Regions from separate parts of the Bacillus sp. UNCCL81 genome, predicted to be linked through region 1. Evidence: a T-box and tRNA genes for the amino acid it is inferred to sense, from the RefSeq annotation. Region 1 holds a T-box; the other holds one or more tRNA genes.
What was found. The T-box of region 1 lies ahead of serS (serine--tRNA ligase). A T-box ahead of a tRNA ligase gene usually reads a tRNA of that ligase, here a tRNA-Ser.

Region 1 (10,319 bases):
AGATGCAATTTCGATTACTGATCACAATAGCGTACTTGCTCACGTGGGTGCAGGTTCAGATCACCATGAACCAATGAATAGTTTAGCAACAAAACTAACTAAGAAGGCATTAAAAGAGGGAAATATTATTATTGCTACTTCAAAAGATGAAATTCAATGCTTTCATATGGATTGCCCTTTAAGTGCGGCCATCGTATTGCCGCTAAAGGCTTTAAATAAAACAGTTGGATCTTTAAAGCTATATTACACGGATTCCAACAAACTAGATAAAGTTGAGAAAGAACTAGCAGACGGATTATCTAAACTTTTTTCTACCCAATTGGAATTAGCAGAGGCTGAACTACAGCGAAAATTAGTGAAAGATGCTGAAATAAAAGCATTACAAGCACAAATGCATCCCCACTTCCTGTTCAACTCTTTAAATACAATTTCTAGTTTAATTAGAACAGATGCTGATCAAGCTAGAAGGTTATTAATTCATTTAAGTACTTTTTTCCGAAATAACTTACAAGGGGCAAGACAGACCTTAGTCACTTTAGAAAAGGAATTAGAACATGTAGAAGCATATTTAACCATTGAACAAACTAGGTTTCCTTCTAAATTCCATGTTGAGTTCCAAATAGAACCTCATTTAAAAATGGTTCAAATCCCCCCTTTTACACTTCAACCACTTATAGAGAATTCGATTCGACATGCATTTTCAAAGGAAAAAATTTTAAAGGTAACTGTGCAAGCATATGAGTTCAATAATGATATGATTCTCATCACCGAAGATAATGGCAAGGGGATTTCACCAGAGTTACTAAATACAATTGGGAACGAAACAATACAGTCGAAAGAGGGAACTGGAACAGCGTTATGGAATATAAAAAAACGAATTGAAGAAATTTACGGGGAAAAAGAATATTTTCAAATAAAATCAGATCTGAACACTGGAACGAAAGTATCGATAAGAATCCCATTAATGAAAGAAGTAATGGAGGGATAATTAATGTTAAAAGCACTAATTGTAGATGATGAACCATTAGCAAGGGACGAACTTGCTTATTTACTAAAAAGAAGCAAGGAAGTCGAAATAGTCGGTGAAGCGGACTCAATTAGAAGTACATTGGATTTCATTCAACTAGAAGACGTCGACGTTGTATTTTTAGATATCCAGTTAGCTGACGAAAGTGGATTAGAATTAGCACAAAAACTGCAGGATCTCAGCCATCAACCTGCAATCGTCTTTGCAACAGCTTATGATGAGTATGCTTTAAATGCATTCGATTTACATGCGATTGATTATATTTTAAAACCATTTGATGAAATAAGAATTCAAAAGACTATTGAAAAATTAGCAAAGCTAAGTATGAAATCTATTAAGACTGAGCTAAAAAAGAATCCCCCTCTTTTAAAACAAGATAGATTGGCTATTTCAGTTGATGAAAGAATTCTTTTAATAACGTTCGAAGAGATCATCTACATTTTTACACAAGAAGGTAAAACAAGTGTCGTTACTGATAAGATGACTTATCGAATAAATGAGCCTTTAATCAACTTAGAGCGAAAGCTCCAAAATACATCATTTACCCGTGTCCATCGGAGCTATATTGTCAATTTAGATAAAATCATTGAAATTCAGCCTTGGTTTAATTCCACATATAATTTAATTATGAATGATGGTGAAAAAGTACCTGTTAGTCGGACGTACACAAAGGAACTTAAACAACTTTTTAATTTATAAAGCTTGTATTTCAATAATCCATTCATGCTTCTCAACCTATTTTTATTGCGTCTTACATTGAAAATTCAAAAATTTAATTTTCATAAAGTAAAATGAGTGTAAATAAAAAGAAACAAGGGAGGCTTATTAAATAAAATGAATGCGGTTACAATAGTTATTGCTTCTATGTGTATTTTGATGATTGCATATCGTCTATACGGAACATTTATGGCTGTGAAGGTACTTAAATTAAATGATTCTATTCCTACTCCAGCACATGAGTTAAATGATGGTAAGGATTATGTTCCTACTAACAAATGGGTTTCTTTTGGTCATCACTTTGCTGCAATCGCAGCAGCTGGCCCACTAGTAGGTCCAATTTTGGCCGCTCAATTTGGATATCTTCCAGGTCTGCTATGGCTATTAATTGGTGCTGTAATCGGTGGAGCGGTACATGATGCAGTCGTTTTATATGCTTCAATGAGAAAGAAAGGTAAGTCACTATCAGAAGTAGCAAAAGAAGAGCTTGGACCAATTGCAGGCTTCTGTACGGGACTAGCTATGCTTTTCATTATTACAATTACAATGGCCGGACTTTCAATGGTTGTTCTACATGCGCTTGAAAATAATCCATGGGGTACATTTGCAGTTGGAATCACAATACCAATTGCTATGGGTGTAGGGCTACTATATAAAAAAACTGGCAATTTAAAGTTAGCTTCAACGATTGGATTTATATTACTAATGGTTGGCGTCTTTATGGGACCGACAATACAAGAAACTGCTTTAGGTGATTTTTTAACATTTGATACGAGAACTTTGGCAATCATACTACCTATCTATGCGTTTTTTGCTGCTGCTTTGCCAGTATGGCTTTTACTGGCACCTCGCGACTATTTAAGTAGTTTTATGAAAATCGGTGTATTTATTGCACTCATTATTGGGGTATTTATTATTAATCCCTCCATACAATTTCCGACTGTAACTAAATTTGTTAACGGCGGGGGACCTATTTTAGCCGGTCCAGTTTGGCCATTTATTTCGATTACAATAGCATGTGGAGCAATTTCAGGTTTTCATGCATTTGTAGGCTCTGGTACAACACCAAAAATGCTTGATCGATGGAGCGATATAAAGGTTGTAGGATTTGGTGCTATGCTAGTTGAATGTTTAGTAGGTATTATGGCTTTAATCGCTGCTACTGCACTTCAGCCAGCAGACTACTTTGCAATTAACTCTACTCCAGAAGTTTTTAAAACGTTAGGAATGAATGTTGTCCACTTACCGGAACTTAGTAAAGAAATTGGATTAAGTCTAGAAGGACGTACTGGTGGAGCTGTAACATTGGCGGTAGGTATGACGTACATATTTACATCTATTCCTTGGTTTAGTCACTTAGCATCCTATTTCTTCCAGTTTGTTGTTATGTTCGAAGCCGTATTTATTTTAACAGCAATTGACGCTGGAACTCGAGTAGCTCGATATTTAATTCAAGATTTCTTTGGGGAATATTATAAGCCATTAAAGAAAACAGATTGGGTACCAGGATCAATTTTTGCTAGTGCACTAGCATGCTTTATGTGGGGATATCTCTTATTTTCAGGGGATATTGGATCGATCTGGGCATTATTTGGAGTATCTAACCAACTAATGGCTTCTATTGGATTAATTATAGGGGCAACAGTGCTATTAAAGATAGCTGATAAACGTTGGTATATGCTTACCTGTTTAATTCCACTTGCCTACCTTTTTATCACTGTAAACTATGCAGGATACTGGATGATCAAAAATGTTTATCTAAACCATAATGCAGCAGGGTATAGTATGTTAAATGGCGTCTTATCTATCATTATGTTAGTCTTAGGAGTCGTAATTTTAATAGCAGCAATTAAAAAATGGATGGAATTGTGGAACACACCTAATTATAAACTTAATGTTAAAACAATCTAAATAAAAAGCAGATGTATCTGAGAACCTCTCAAATACATTCTGCTTTTTTATTTATTTAATTACTTCTTTTCCACCCATATATGGACGAAGAACTTCAGGAATAATAACTGAGCCATCTGCTTGTTGGTAGTTTTCCAAAATTGCAGAAACCGTACGTCCTATTGCAAGACCAGAGCCGTTTAATGTATGAACAAATTCCGGTTTTCCTTTTGGATCACGTCTGAAGCGTATATTCGCTCTTCTTGCTTGGAACGCCTCAAAGTTACTACAAGAAGAAATTTCTTTGTATGCATCATAGCTTGGTAACCAAACTTCAATGTCATACGTTTTTGCAGAAGAAAATCCAATATCTCCAGCACATAATGTAATGACACGGTATGGTAATCCTAATAATTGAAGAACTTTTTCAGCTTGAGCTGTTAATTTTTCTAATTCAATATAAGAATCTTCAGGTTTTACAAAGCGCACTAGTTCAACTTTATTAAATTGATGCTGACGAATTAGTCCTCGTGTATCACGACCAGCAGAACCTGCCTCAGAACGGAAACACGCGCTATATGCAGTATATGCAATCGGTAATTGAGCAGCATCAAGAATTTCGTCACGGTGATAGTTTGTTACAGGTACTTCTGCAGTAGGTACTAAGAAAAAGTCTTCTTTCTCGATACGGAATGCGTCTTCTTCAAATTTTGGTAGTTGTCCTGTACCAATCATGCTAGCACGATTTACAAGGTTTGGAGGTAGTACTTCAGTGTACCCATGCTCCTCTGTATGAAGATCTAACATAAAGCTGATTAAAGCACGTTCAAGTCTAGCTCCTAAGCCTTTATAGAAAGTAAAACGGCTACCAGTAACCTTTGCTCCACGTTCGAAGTCTAAAATGTCTAAATCAACACCTAAGTCCCAATGTGCCTTTGGTTCAAAATCAAATGTACGAACTTCACCTATTCTACGTATTTCAACATTATCGTCTTCTGTTAATCCAACTGGTACTGAATCACTAACTAAGTTTGGAATCGTAAATAAAATAGCATCTAGTTGCTCTTCTAAAGTTCTAATCTCTTCATCTAGAGCTTTAATTTTATCTCCAACTTCTCTCATCTCAACAATTAGTGCTTCAGCATCTTTTTTCTCACGCTTTAATACACTGATTTCTTGGCTAACTTCATTACGTCGGCTTTTTAATCCTTCAACCTGAACAAGTAGTTCTCTACGGTTTAAATCTAAGTCTTCAAATTTTTCGATATAGCTTATGTCGCCACCACGTAACTGAAGTTTCGCTTTAACATCTTCAAAATTACTGCGTAATAATTTAATATCTAACATTTTTAAATCCTCCTATTCTTTTATTGTCTAAAGGATAAAAAAGAATACAAAAAAGCCCTCATCCCATAAAAGGGACGAGAGCTACCCGCGTTGCCACCCTAATTGAAGAATTAATAAGTAATTCTTCCACCTTAGTATAGTTAACGGACTATAGTACCGGGGTTACTTACTAGCCTTACAGCATTCCGTAACCCGCTCAAGAATGGATTCACAAGTCTTCATTATCGGTTTTCACCAACCACCGACTCTCTATAAATTTAGAACTTGCTACTATTTTCTTTCATCGCTTTAGACAATTTAAATTATATAATAATTTACTATAAGCTTTTACTTTTTTCAATAGTTACATACTTAAATTTGCACTTTTTTCCTTAACCATCTCTACAAAGTAATTCATAAAACGGTAATCATTCGTTAATTCGGGATGGAAAGATGCTGCTAACATGTGATTTTGTCTAACTGCTACAATATTACCATCATGTTCTGCAATAACCTCTGCATCACCTGATACGGAACGTATAAATGGTGCTCTGATAAATACAGCTGGGTAGTCTTCACAAACACCTTTAATTGGGATGTTTATTTCAAAACTATCCACTTGTCTACCATAGGCATTACGTTCAGCTACCATATCCATAACCCCTAGATGCACCGTGTCATCATTTGCAATCTCTTTTGAAAGTAAGATCATACCTGCACATGTACCGAATGCTGGTAAACCATTTTCGATTTTCTCTTTTAAAGGTTCTAATAACCCGACATGATCAAGCAACTTACGCATTGCCGTGCTCTCTCCACCAGGTAATACGATACCATCAAGTCCATCTAAATGTTCTACACGTTTTACGATAACAGCTTCAGCACCACATGCTTTAATTGCATTTATATGTTCTTGAACTGCACCTTGTAATGCTAATACACCTATTTTCATAAATTCACCAACTTAAATGCTACGATCTTGCATACGATCTGCTGCAGCAAGTTGTCTCATGTCGATACCTTTCATAGCAGGACCTAAGTTTTTAGAAAGGTTAGCGATTAATTCATAATCTTGATAGTGAGTAGTAGCTTGTACAATCGCACGAGCAAATTTCTCAGGGTTTTCTGATTTAAAGATACCAGATCCTACGAATACACCATCAGCGCCTAATTCCATCATTAGAGCTGCATCAGCAGGAGTTGCTACTCCACCAGCTGCAAAGTTAACAACTGGTAAACGACCAAGTTCTTTAATTTGAAGTAATAATTCGAATGGAGCGCCAAGGTTTTTAGCTTCAACCATTAATTCATCACGAGATAAACCAACTACTTTACGGATTTCACCATTGATTTGGCGTAAGTGACGTACTGCTTCTACAATGTTTCCAGTACCAGGCTCACCTTTTGTACGTAGCATAGATGCGCCTTCACCAATACGACGAAGTGCTTCACCTAAGTTACGGCAACCACAAACGAATGGAACAGTGTAATCTGATTTATTAATATGGAAGATATCATCTGCTGGAGATAATACTTCACTCTCATCGATGTAATCTACTCCCATTGCTTCTAAAACACGCGCTTCAACGATATGTCCAATACGAGCTTTAGCCATTACAGGAATACTAACAGCGTTAAGAATTTCCTCAGTAATACTTGTATCAGCCATACGAGCTACTCCACCAGCTGCACGAATATCAGATGGTACCTTTTCTAATGCCATTACTGCTACTGCACCAGCAGCTTCCGCTATTTTAGCTTGCTCAGCATTTACTACGTCCATAATAACGCCGCCTTTTTGCATTTCTGCCATGCCGCGTTTTACACGTTCTGTTCCTGTTAAATTCATTGTTATGCCCCTCCATTATTAAAGCTTACTTGGTAACATTTTAGTATTTCTTATCCCCTAGTTAAAGTTACCTTACTTTTATTTTACTGAAAAAATGACAACTTAACAATTACTGATATACTTATATAGAAATTTATTTAAATAAACCACCAATTCCGCCTACGATGCTATCCCATAAATTCCCGAAAAATGATCCAATTCCTCTGAATGATAGAACTAACCAATTTGCTTTATCAACACTTTTATCGACTACTAAATCGTACGATTGATTATTAGTATTGATAAATCCTAAATCTTCATTCTTTGAAGATTTAACCACAATTTGTCCAACCTTTGTTCCTTTTTTAATTGGAGCTTTAATATTGCCATTCTTATCGATTGACTTACCTGACAATTGGACAGTTGCTTTATAATTTTTAGCTTCACCGCGTTTTATAGCTAAAGTAACGTCGTCTTTCGCTACTACTTTTACTTCTTTATCTTTACCTTTAACTACTTTAACTGTTTTATTACCTTTTACAGTTTGACCTTTTGATACCAATGTAACTTTTTCGAAGTTACTGAAACCGTAATCCATTAATTTAGCCGTTTCACTAAATCTTGAGTTATAAGAATTTGCCCCCATTACAACTGTAATATAACGTTGACCATCTCTTTTAGCAGTTCCAGTAAAACAGAATCCAGCTGAATCTGTTGAACCTGTTTTTAATCCATCCATACCTGGGTACTGAAATACTAACCCTGGTAACATCCAGTTCCAGTTATCCATTTTTACAGGATACTTTCCACCTTCTTGGAATGTTTTCTTTGGAATTGAAGAAGTTTGAAGTACTTCAGGATATGTTTTAATTAGATTATAGGCTAATTTTGCAACACCGTTTGCTGACATAATATTTTCATCAGTAAGGGAAGTTCCCTCTGGTTGCATCCCTTGTAAGTCTTTATTTACTAAACCAGTAGCATTAACAAATTTAACGTCTCCTAGGCCTAGTTTCTTTGCTTTATCGTTCATTAATTGGACGAAGTTTTTCTCTGACCCACCAATTTTTTCTGCTAGTGCAATTGTCGCACCATTTGCTGAATAAATAGCAGCTGCTTCATAAAGTTCTTTTACTGTGTATTGACCACCTAATTCAAGTGGTACGTTAGATAATCCAGTGTTTTGAGAGATTTTATGAGCATAATCAGAAACAGTTACTTTATCATCCCATGATATTTTGCCATTTTTTACTGCTTCATTAACTAGATACTCTGTCATCATTTTAGACATACTTGCAATCGGTAATGGAGCTTTTGAATTTTTTTCATATAATATTTTCCCTGAATTTGCATCAACCAAAATCGCAGCTTTAGCTTTAATATCTAAAACGTCCTCTGCAGCAGCTGGTCGTAAATTCATTGGGATAATTATCGTAATCGCTAATGCTATTACGATCAATTTTGTTAGTATTTTCTTTCCAATCACTGTCTTACCTCCAACCATTAATTTCACTTGTTCATTTTAACACAATTATTTCCCAAAAAATAGGCAACTACAATTTCTTGTAATTGCCCTAGGTAGATTGCTTAAATTATTATAGTGAGTAATTTGGTGCTTCTTTTGTAATATGAACATCGTGTGGATGACTTTCACGTAATCCAGCACCAGACATACGAATAAACTGTGCGTTATCTCTTAGTTCATTTAATGTAGCAGTACCACAGTAACCCATACCAGCTCTAATTCCACCGATTAATTGGTGAACTGTATCAGCTAATGGGCCTTTATATGGAACACGTCCTTCAATACCTTCAGGAACTAGTTTTTTATTACCTTCTTGGAAATAACGATCTTTACTTCCTCTTTCCATTGCTCCAACAGAACCCATACCACGATAAACTTTAAATTGTCTACCTTGGAAGATTTCTGTTTCGCCAGGACTTTCTTGTACACCAGCAAACATGCTTCCTAACATAACTACATGCCCACCAGCTGCAAGAGCTTTAACGATATCTCCAGAGTACTTAATACCACCATCGGCAATAATAGGAACTCCGTATTCTCTAGCAACAGAAGCACAGTCATAAACTGCAGTTAGTTGAGGAACACCTACACCAGCAACAACTCGAGTAGTACAGATCGAACCTGGTCCAATACCAACTTTTACGATATCTGCTCCAGCTTCAATAAGTTCTTTAGTTGCTTCACCTGTTGCAACGTTACCAGCGATTATTGCTAGTTCTGGGAATCTACTTCTAATTTCTTTTACTTTTTCAATAACGCCTTTAGAGTGACCATGTGCTGTATCAATTACAATTACATCGACGTTAGCTTTCACTAAAAACTCTACTCTTTGAAGTGCATCTTTTGTTACTCCTACAGCTGCACCTACAAGTAATCGTCCTTGTTGATCTTTCGCTGAGTTTGGAAACTCAATTACTTTTTCAATATCCTTAATTGTAATTAGGCCCTTTAAAGTACCGTCTTCATTAACTAGGGGTAGCTTTTCAATTTTATGTTTTTGAAGAATTTTTTCTGCTTCTGCAAGTGTAGTTCCAACAGGAGCTGTTACTAGATCTTCTTTTGTCATAACATCTGAAATAACAATTGAATAATCTTGAATAAAACGTAAATCACGATTTGTTAAAATACCTACTAATTTTCTATTCTCTGTATCGTTTACGATCGGAACACCTGAAATACGATATTTACCCATTAAATATTCAGCGTCTGCAACTTTATGAGATGGTGTTAAGAAGAATGGATCATCAATTACACCACTTTCAGAACGCTTTACTTTGTCTACCTGTTCAGCTTGCTCTTCAATTGACATATTTTTGTGGATGATACCTAATCCACCTTGTCTAGCCATTGCAATAGCCATATCTGCTTCTGTAACTGTATCCATTCCTGCGCTGATTAATGGAATATTTAATTGAATTTTCTCAGTTAATCTCACACTTACATCAACTTGATTTGGAAGTACTTCAGATTTCGCTGGAACTAGTAAAACATCATCAAAAGTAAGTCCTTCTTTTACGAATTTTGATTCCCACATAAAAAAGCCCCCCTATACACGTATAAATATTATTAGTAGATTAACAATAGGATAAAACACTGTCAAGGAAGTCAAATTATGTTTAAATATTCAGTTAATAAGGAGTTCCCCTCTTATGTTATACTCGTATAGTAATGTATGGGATGAGCTATGTTATTTTAGCTCTGCGCAATATTCAAAAAACTATCTTCAAACAAAATATGAACGTACTAATTCCAAGGAACAAAAAACAAAGGCTTTTCGTAATGCTTATCCATTTTTATATTATATTGAGCATGGAAAAAGTTATTTTCATGCAGCTCAAAATTCTCAAATTAATGTAAAACCTACATTACTGTTTTATGGGCTAGTACAATTATTAAAGGCTTGCATACTTACCGTAGATCCTGATTACCCGAGTACCACTGCAATTCTGGCTCATGGTGTTACCTCAAGAAAAATAAAAAAAGTAGGATATTCTTTTATTGATGAC
Region 2 (10,319 bases), on a different contig from region 1:
ATATGAATCTACTATTCTTTGAATACTTGCAGAAACTAAAAAATATTGCTGTTTTAGACGTAAAATCTTTCCTTCATCATGTGTATCATCTGGATATAAGAATTCTGAAACTGCTTCAGCCTCTCGCTTATATTTCATTAGTGATTTATTTGAGGAATGAGTAGACGCTTCAGCACTCCATAATCTTAATGTATTTACCGTGTTTGTATGATAGCCAATAATCGGTAAATCATATGGTACCGCTGTGATTGCTTCTGCACCATGAAGGCGGAATTCCAATCGATTTTTATTATTAAATGATTCTACTTCTCCACCGAATAAAACTTCAATTGCTTCATCATCTCTTCGAACTTCCCAAACATTTCCGTATTTCAGCCATTGTTCAGGTAACTCGACTTGATATCCATCAACAATTTTTTGGTCAAATAGGCCATGTTTGTAGCGGATGCCACATCCATGACCAGGCAAGTCTTGTGATGCTAGCGAATCCAGAAAACAAGATGCTAACCGTCCAAGTCCACCATTTCCAAGACCAGCATCGCTTTCAAACTCCTCAAGAGCACTTAAAGAAATCCCTAATCTCTTAAGGCCAGATTCACATAACTCTCTAAGCCCTAGATGAATTAAGTTACTTTTCAAAAGCTTTCCTAATAAGAATTCAATTGATAAATAATAAACTTGTTTTTTTCGCTCTAAGCGGTATTGTTCACTTGTACCTAACCAATTACCGCTAATATATTCACGAATCATCGTTCCAAGTGTTTGAAATTGCTCTTGAGTAGTGCTATCTGCAGTACTCTTTCCATGCATACTTTCTAGTTTCTCTTTAAAACTCCATTCAAACTCCTCCACACTAGAAAACATGGAATCACCTCGCCCTAAAAGATTTTTACTTTGAAGACTGCATATATAATTTTGCATATTCTTTAGCAGATTTTAACCAACTTGAATCTCTTCTAATTGCATTCCTTCTGACTGATTTCCAATGTTTTTTATTCTCATAAATACTCAATCCACGTTCTATTGTGTGAAGCATATCGTGAGCATTAAAGTTAGTAAAGGTAAAACCATTTCCATTCTTCGTCTCTTCATTATATGACTGGACAGTATCATTTAGCCCCCCAGTCTCTCTTACGATTGGAACACACCCGTATTTCATCGCAATAAGCTGACCTAATCCACATGGCTCAAATAGTGAAGGCATAAGGAATAAATCCGCACCTGCATAAATCTGATGAGCAAAGCGTTCATCAAATCCAATGTAAGCTCTAACTTTATCGTAGTAGTTATGCTCCATTGCTTTAAAAAAGTTCTCGAATTCTTCATCACCAGAACCTAAAATTACTACTTGGACATTATGATCCATAATTTGAGGGAATACGTGTTGAATAAGATCAATTCCTTTTTGACTTGTTAATCGGGAAACCATTGCAATAATAGGAATATTTTCATCCATTTTTAATGCAAGTGACTCCTGCAATTTCAATTTATTTTCAGTCTTATTTTCGATTGTAAATTCATCGTAATTAGAGTGAATTTTTCGATCAGTAGCTGGATTATAAATGGTTTCATCAATTCCGTTTACAATTCCAAAAAGTTTGTGATCTTGCTCACGTAATAGTCCATCTAATTGCTCTCCAAAAAATTCATGCTTAATTTCTTCTTTATATGTTGGACTCACAGTTGTTACGAAATCACTTGAAATGATTCCAGCTTTCATAAAGTTGATACAATCGTAAAATTTCAAATAGTCATCGCGAAAAAATTGTTCATCGATTCCTAACATATCGTCCATTACTTCTTTTGAAAATACGCCTTGGAATTGAAGGTTATGAATGGTAAATACAGATTTCATTTTTGGATTAATATCTTTTAATGCGCCATACTCTTTCATGAAAAATGGGATCATTGCTGTATGCCAGTCATGACAGTGAATAACATCAGGTTTAAAGTCTAATTCTTTAATACATTCAATTGCAGCTAGAGAAAAGAATGCAAAACGCTCTCCATCATCAAAATGACCATACAACTTGTCTCGATTGAAATAGTACTCGTTATCAATAAAATAATAAGTTGTTCCTTCTAATTTCAATTCAAATAAACCACAATACTGTTTTCTCCAGCCTAGATTTATAGAAAGCTCTTTTACTAGCTTAGCTTCTTCTCTATATTTAGCGGGAATTAACGAGTAGAATGGAAGCATTACTCTTACATTCGTATTTAGTTTATTTAAATACTTAGGGAGAGCGCCTGCAACATCTGCAAGCCCTCCCGATTTAACAAACGGTACACATTCTGAAACAATATATAAAACATTTACCACTGAATCAACGCTCCTTGGACTGAACCTTTTTGAAGCACTACAGGCTCACTTAAGCTTCCTTTTATTTCAACACCATCTTCTATTCGAACATCTTTATCTAATATAACGCCATCTAATATACAATTATCTCCAATGTTTGATTTTTGCATAACAACACAATTTCGAATAATTGTATTTTTTCCAATTTTCACAGCTCTTGAAATAATACTATTTTCAACCGTTCCCTCAATTTCACATCCATTAGCTACAATTGAATTTTTGACAATTGCTTCTTTTGAATATTTTGTTGGTGGCTCATCTTTAACCTTAGTAAAGACAGGATAAGATTTTAAGAATAATTGATTCCATATCTCAGGATTTAATAATTTCATACTTTGCTCGAAATAATCCTCAATTGTTTGAATGATTGAAACTTGTTGAGGTATTTCATACGCACTTAGTTCAACCTCATTATTTTGATCGCGTACAACGTCCATAATTGTTTCATAGCCTTTTTCGTGGAAGTTTTCAAAAAGCTTTAACAATAACTCTTTTTCGAGGATATAGATATTTAAAGATTTACTGAACTGCTTTAACTCAGTAATTTGTGCATCTGTTTCGATATGTCTCTTTAAAACTGGTCTAAAATCCACTGAGCAAATCGTATAAGTATTTGCTACTACTACATACTTTTGAGTAGAACGTTGTAAAAATTGAATATGCTTTTCGATAAAATCGAATGTACCAAAAGCTCCATCAGTTGGTTCTGGCGTAAAAATAAATAGTCCATCCTTTTTACGATTTAAGTCCCAATGTTTACCGGAGCCTAAGTGATCAATAATTGATCGATAAGGTTGATCAGGAAATACAGCGACACTCGTAATACCAGAGTTCACCATATTACTTAACATAAAATCGATTAAACGATATCGACCTGCATAAGGAAGTGTTGCTAATGGTCGATGCTGTGTTAACGGCTTTAAAGATTCAAAATGTGTTGACGCCTCAATTATTCCTAGCATAGTATGTTTCATCAAATAACCCTCTCAATCTATTTTTCTATTTGAGGAATGAGCCACCTCTTATTCTCCGCTTGTAACTAGAATTACCTCTTCATAATCTTTCTCAGGACCTAAAAGGCTTCCATCAGGAATCACCATTCCAGGAGCTACTACAGCACTTTCAATTCGTACATCTTTTCCAATAACGCAACCTGGCATAACGACAGAATCTTTTATCATACTGCCTTCTCCTATTGTTACACCTTGGAATAAGACAGAATGTGATATAAAACCTTCAACAACACACCCCTCATTAATTAGAGAGTCTTCAACGATTGCTGTAGGTGCAATGTATTGTGGTGGTTGATTTGGATTAACTGAATATATGCGCCAATCACGGTCATAAATATTTAGTTCGCTATCTTCATTTAACAAATCCATATTTGCTTCCCATAAGCTTTTTACTGTACCAACATCTTTCCAATAACCTTTGAAAGGATAAGCAACTACTTTTTTCTTTTCTTCTAATAAAAGCGGAATAACGTCTTTACCAAAGTCATTACTTGATTCTGGATTACGATCATCCATCTCTAAAAACTCTTTTAAAACATTCCATTTAAAAATATAAATTCCCATTGATGCTAAATTACTCTTTGGATATTGAGGTTTTTCTTCAAATTCAATAATATCCATTTCATCATTTGTATTCATAATTCCGAAACGGCTAGCTTCATCAATCGGAACTTCGATAACTGAAATCGATACATCTGCCTCTTTTTCAATGTGATAGTCTAGCATTTTACTATAGTCCATCTTATAAATATGATCACCTGAAAGAATCAAAACATATTCAGGCTGATATTGCTTTATATAATTTAAATTTTGATAAATTGCACTTGCAGTACCTGTATACCATTTAACTCCAGATGCTTCTGAATATGGTGGCAAAACAGTTACCCCACCATTTAAGCGATCTAAATCCCATGCACTTCCTATACCAATATATGAGTTTAGTACAAGTGGTTGATATTGAGTTAACACCCCAACAGTATCAATACCTGAATTTGTGCAATTACTTAAAGTAAAATCTATTATTCGATATTTACCTCCAAAAGCTACGGCTGGTTTTGCTAGTTCTTTTGTTAAAGAACTCAATCTACTCCCTTTTCCCCCTGCTAGTAACATTGCTACGCATTTTTTCTGAACCATTGCTGCTAATCCCCTTTCGCATTTTGACTGGACGAATGATTGTAAAACTAAAGGCAGGTAATGCTATTTCAATACTGTATGGTAAACCATGAAATGGTATTTCTTCTGATTCAATGGCAGAACGATTTATTTTACTATCGCCACCAAATTGTACATAGTCACTTGAGAGCAATTCTTTATATCGATGCTTTGCAGGTACTCCAATTCGATATGTGTCATAAGAAATCTCTCTAAAATTACAGATTACGATGACATAATCCTCTTTGTTTTTTCCTTTACGGATAAATGAAAATACACTCTGATCTGCATTATTTGCATCAATCCATGAAAATCCATCCCAATGATTATCAACTTCATAAAGTGATTTATTTTTTTTATAAATCGATAATAATTCTTTAAAATATTTGTTCATCTTGGAATGATATTCATAATCTTTTATCATCCAATCAACTTGCTCTAAATCCTTCCACTCATCAAATTGCCCAAATTCACTACCCATAAATAAAAGCTTTTTACCTGGATGAGATAAATAATAGCCAAATAGTACCCTTAATTGAGCAAACTTTTCCTCATATGTACCTGGCATTTTATTTAACAAAGATTTCTTACCATGTACTACTTCATCATGTGAAAAAGGTAAAACAAAATTTTCTGAGAAGGCATATAAAAACGAGAAAGTCATCTTATTATGATGATGCTTTCTTTGTGTTGGGTGAGTCTCCATATAAGTCAAAACATCATTCATCCAACCCATATTCCACTTAAAATTAAAACCTAATCCACCTTCGTATGTAGGTGCAGTAACTAATGGCCAATCAGTAGAATCTTCAGCTATCATTAATACTTGTGGATCATGTTCAAATACCGCTTCATTTAATTTACTTAAAAACTGAGTTGCAAAAGGATTCTCTTCATTTCTATTTTTCCAATATAAAATATTTGCAACAGCGTCTACTCGGAAACCATCAATATGAAAATATTCCATCCAATATAGAGCGTTTGAAATAAGAAATGATTTTACCTCTGGTTTTGATAAATCAAAATTCGCTGTACCCCATACTTCATTTTCTCTGGCATCATAACCTTCATATTCATATGTCGGTTCACCATCAAACATGTATAATCCATGAGAATCCTTACAAAAATGACCAGGCACCCAATCCATAATGACTCCTAATCCGTTTTGGTGGCATTCGTCAATAAAGCTCATTAGCTCATGAGGATTTCCATATCGACTAGTAGATGAAAAATATCCTACTCCTTGATACCCCCAAGAACGATCATATGGATGTTCAACTAATGGTAATATTTCGATATGTGTAAAACCATGATCTTTTACATATGGAATTAGTTCTGTCGCTAGTTCTGCATAAGTGTAAAAATCACCGTTTTCCTTCTTTTTCCAAGAACCTAAATGTACCTCATAAATTAAAACTGGTTCTTCATAAACTGACTTTTTAAATTTTTGCTTACGATATTTTGCATCTTTCCATTTATAGCCCGAAAGATCATAAACGATCGAAGCTGTGCTTGGTCTTAGCTCACTAAAGAAAGCAAAAGGATCACTTTTTAATAAAACTTCACCACGCTTGGTTGAAATTTCATATTTGTATATCGTCCCATGACCAATATTGGGGATAGATATCGTCCAAATCCCTTGATCGTTCAACTTTTCCATTTTATGTTCAGAACCATTCCACTTATTAAAGTCCCCAACAACTGAGACAGCTTTCGCATGTGGAGCCCACACTGTAAAAGTAGTTCCCACTTTATTCCCATTTTTTACAACATGTGCCCCAAAGCATTCATGGCTATGGAATAAACTTCCCTCATGGAATAAATGCACATCAAACTCAGTTGGCCGTGTCAAAAGCAACATCCTCACCTCATTACAATCTCTTAAATTCTTCTATCTCTTAATATTCTACAAATATATATATTCACCTTGTTTTTATGCAAAAAAAATTCAAAAACTTTTTTCAGAAAATGAATAACCATTCATGAAACCGTTGTCATTATTGCGTTTGTCGTAAAAATGTCGAATTTGTCGAACGAATATCACCGTATAATTATACAACGCATTTACAAAACCCCTTGTCTTAATTTGTAATTTTTTGATTTATCATAAAATTTCATACATAATTTACACTTTTATTACATATAAACTTTATATTAAAAAAGAATTGTAGAAAAATGTCGAACTAAAGGGGAGAATTTTTTTTTGAAAAATTTTTAGAAACGACTATCAAATTACAGATGCAAAAGTAAAAATAAACTTAAAAACGAATCTACTCTTTATGCGGTAATAAATTGTGGCATTAAATATTAACTTACTTACGTTTTAGGAAATTCAACAAAAATTATTGAAATACATGTAGAAAAGGATCACTTCAAAGTTACTAAGGTTTGTGTCAATATCATAATTTCCCTAGTTGTGCTACCCTCTTTGGTTGGACTTATTTTTAGCTCACTAAAATAACAATCGTAATATAGTAAAAAGGATCTTCGTTATTACGAAAATCCTTTTTTGTCTTAGTATTTAAAAGCTTATTAGACTTGCATTCGCTTATTTGATGTGATTACTCGTAAACGAATATCCGAAATCAGGAATACACCACATAAGATGACAAGAAAACCGAACAACATCCCTAATGTAATATGTTCTTTCAAAATAAGAACTCCCCAGATTATTCCAAACACAGGAATTAGAAAAGTAACACTTAATGTTTTGGTAGGTCCAACACTTTCGATAAGATAAAAGTACAATAAATAGGCTATAGCAGTACAAAATAATGCTAATCCTAGAACTGCCAATATAGCAACTCCTGAAACTTTTTCTGTAGATGCAGTGAAATTTAGAAATGTAAAAGGTAAAAGTATAATTGCAGCACCAATTTGTTGACCAGCTGCAAGTGAAAGTGGTGGTACCCTATCAAAAGCTTTCTTAGCATACACACCTGCAATCCCATATGAAATAGTCGACAAAACTGCTAGTCCAATTGCTATTTTAACATCATAAGTAAACGGTATCGAACTCCAACCTACTAACAAGATCACTCCTATTAAACCCACTATTATTCCAATCAACTTACGAATACTCAACTTTTCTTTCGTCCATACAAAAACAACCAGCGCTGTAAATAATGGCGTCAAAGAGTTTAGAATTGATGACATTGAAGCTGGCAAATGTAATGCTGATGTAGCAATTAATGTAAATGGTATTGCCGCATTTAATGCCCCTATTATTAAATATTGTCTCCATCTCTTTTTAAAGTGTAATGACTTTTTAGTAATAACCAAATATAGTACCAGTGCAAACGCAGCAATTATAACTCTTCCCTGTATTGTTAAAATTGGTCCAAAAACAGGTGAAGCTATCCTAATAAATAAAAATGAAGCTCCCCATAATGCAGCTAGGCTCAATAAAGCTATTCCATCTTTTAACTTCATTTATTTAACCCCTTTCTGAATGTAGTTGGAGTGTAATTAAAATGATGACGAAACATGCTTGAAAAATGTGCCGAGCCTTTATAACCAAGATTATGCGCTATTTCAGTTATGGTTTTCTCAGTATCTCGTAATAATCTCAAAGCTTCTATCATTCTTAACCTAGTTGCGTATTCTAACGGCGATAAACCTGTGGATTTTTTAAATAATCTTTGCAAATGAAACTTACTTACTCCAACTTCAATTGCTAACCGATCCAATGTTAAGCTATTTCGATATTCTTTTTCAATAAAATGTTTGGCAGATAAAATAATATCCTCCTCATTTGAGTGAAGTAAATCAGGACGACATCTTTTACATGGACGGTACCCATCTTTAATTGCCAAAGAAAATGACGGATAATATGACACATTTTCTTTTAAAGGGGTTCTTGACTTACACGAAGGTTTACAACAGATTCCAGTGGACTTAACTGCATAAATAAACATTCCATCATACTTTTCATCGCATGATTCAACTGCATCCCACATGACCTGATTATTTAATCCGTTCATTTAATCACCTCATCTTTAGCTATTCACATTTTAACACTAAGATATTGCGCTTGCTTTCAATTTCTTGCTTTCTAATTTCTATGGAAGAAGGATAATAGTAGTTAATAGACCATCTGATGATGTTTGGATTTAAAATGAGTGAAAAGAATATTAGTATTGAAAAATAAGGATATGTGGCCCGAATGAAGATTAACGGAAAAGAGGAATAGTGAAACCATGGAGAGCTATGACTACAATATGCTGTTTCTATTACTTTATTTGTAAAAGTGACAGCGAACATATTGCATCTATGAGAGATAATTCCTTGTACATTTTAAAATGAAAGAAGAACACTTTAATATAATGAAGAAAGCTATACTCAATTAAAGATCTTTCAATAAAGTCCTAAAAAAGACAAATAAAAAACTCAGTTACCTGTGTTATCACAAATAACTGAGCTTTAGATATGACCCGTACGGGACTCGAACCCGTGTTACCGCCGTGAAAGGGCGGTGTCTTAACCGCTTGACCAACGGGCCAAAAAAAAATATGGCAGAGAAGAAGGGATTCGAACCCTCGCACCGGTTACCCGATCTACACCCTTAGCAGGGGCGCCCCTTGAGCCACTTGGGTACTTCTCTATCATATGGCTCCGCAGGTAGGGTTCGAACCTACGACCACTCGGTTAACAGCCGAGTGCTCTACCACTGAGCTACTGCGGAAAAACTAATTATAAAAATTAATGGTGGGCCTAAATGGACTCGAACCATCGACCTCACGCTTATCAGGCGTGCGCTCTAACCAGCTGAGCTATAGGCCCATTAAATTTTATAAAAAGCGGGTGATGGGAATCGAACCCACGACCGAAGCTTGGAAGGCTTCTATTTTACCATTAAACTACACCCGCAAAATATGGGGCGACCGATGGGAATCGAACCCACGAGTGTCGGAACCACAATCCGATGCGTTAACCACTTCGCCACGACCGCCATAAAGAGTGCCGACTAGAGGACTTGAACCCCCAACCTACTGATTACAAGTCAGTTGCTCTACCAATTGAGCTAAGTCGGCATTTTATTATCTATATCACTTTGTTTTATTTACTTATATTTATTTAAGATGGTGGCTCGGGACGGAATCGAACCGCCGACACGAGGATTTTCAGTCCTCTGCTCTACCGACTGAGCTACCGAGCCATCTTAAATGGCGGTCCCGACCGGGATCGAACCGGCGATCTCCTGCGTGACAGGCAGGCATGTTAACCGCTACACCACGGGACCATTTGGTTGCGGGGACAGGATTTGAACCTGCGACCTTCGGGTTATGAGCCCGACGAGCTACCAGACTGCTCCACCCCGCGATAATGTGGATACTATTTAATATAGTTCCATTAATATAAACTTTAATAAAAATGGAGGAGTAAGAGGGATTCGAACCCCCGCGGGCTGTTACACCCCTGTCGGTTTTCAAGACCGATCCCTTCAGCCAGACTTGGGTATTACTCCATTATAAGTGGTGGACCTTGTAGGACTCGAACCTACGACCGGACGGTTATGAGCCGTCTGCTCTAACCAGCTGAGCTAAAGGTCCTTAAATAAGTAGCGGCGGAGGGAGTCGAACCCACGACCTCACGGGTATGAACCGTACGCTCTAGCCAGCTGAGCTACACCGCCATAATAAGTTAATTTAAGTTTCTTCAAGTGGAGCCTAGCGGGATCGAACCGCTGACCTCCTGCGTGCAAGGCAGGCGCTCTCCCAGCTGAGCTAAGGCCCCATGTTTTAAATGGTCGGGAAGACAGGATTTGAACCTGCGACCCCCTGGTCCCA

Region 2: it encodes a tRNA-Ser, which carries the amino acid that the T-box ahead of serS (serine--tRNA ligase) is inferred to sense. The anticodon was not compared.

The regions. Positions count from the first base shown of each region.
Region 1 covers NZ_FOMF01000024.1:8,140-18,458, forward strand. Annotated here, with positions in the region: gene BM319_RS24025 (sensor histidine kinase) at 1-988, shown strand, start outside; gene BM319_RS24030 (LytR/AlgR family response regulator transcription factor) at 992-1,726, shown strand; gene cstA (carbon starvation protein CstA) at 1,862-3,655, shown strand; gene serS (serine--tRNA ligase) at 3,707-4,981, opposite strand; T-box leader at 5,049-5,274, opposite strand; gene pdxT (pyridoxal 5'-phosphate synthase glutaminase subunit PdxT) at 5,325-5,912, opposite strand; gene pdxS (pyridoxal 5'-phosphate synthase lyase subunit PdxS) at 5,925-6,809, opposite strand; gene BM319_RS24055 (serine hydrolase) at 6,943-8,292, opposite strand; gene guaB (IMP dehydrogenase) at 8,384-9,847, opposite strand; gene BM319_RS24065 (YaaC family protein) at 9,963-10,319, shown strand, end outside.
Region 2 covers NZ_FOMF01000007.1:245,691-256,009, forward strand. Annotated here, with positions in the region: gene BM319_RS16830 (glycogen/starch/alpha-glucan phosphorylase) at 1-864, opposite strand, end outside; gene glgA (glycogen synthase GlgA) at 890-2,323, opposite strand; gene BM319_RS16840 (GlgC family sugar phosphate nucleotidyltransferase) at 2,317-3,336, opposite strand; gene BM319_RS16845 (glucose-1-phosphate adenylyltransferase) at 3,385-4,512, opposite strand; gene glgB (1,4-alpha-glucan branching protein GlgB) at 4,460-6,388, opposite strand; gene BM319_RS16855 (DMT family transporter) at 7,063-7,962, opposite strand; gene BM319_RS16860 (bifunctional transcriptional activator/DNA repair enzyme AdaA) at 7,959-8,513, opposite strand; tRNA gene BM319_RS16865 (tRNA-Glu) at 8,960-9,031, opposite strand; tRNA gene BM319_RS16870 (tRNA-Ser) at 9,043-9,133, opposite strand; tRNA gene BM319_RS16875 (tRNA-Asn) at 9,140-9,214, opposite strand; tRNA gene BM319_RS16880 (tRNA-Ile) at 9,236-9,312, opposite strand; tRNA gene BM319_RS16885 (tRNA-Gly) at 9,329-9,399, opposite strand; tRNA gene BM319_RS16890 (tRNA-His) at 9,406-9,481, opposite strand; tRNA gene BM319_RS16895 (tRNA-Thr) at 9,491-9,563, opposite strand; tRNA gene BM319_RS16900 (tRNA-Phe) at 9,613-9,688, opposite strand; tRNA gene BM319_RS16905 (tRNA-Asp) at 9,697-9,772, opposite strand; tRNA gene BM319_RS16910 (tRNA-Met) at 9,776-9,852, opposite strand; tRNA gene BM319_RS16915 (tRNA-Ser) at 9,905-9,997, opposite strand; tRNA gene BM319_RS16920 (tRNA-Ile) at 10,006-10,082, opposite strand; tRNA gene BM319_RS16925 (tRNA-Met) at 10,092-10,165, opposite strand; tRNA gene BM319_RS16930 (tRNA-Ala) at 10,194-10,266, opposite strand; tRNA gene BM319_RS16935 (tRNA-Pro) at 10,277-10,319, opposite strand, start outside.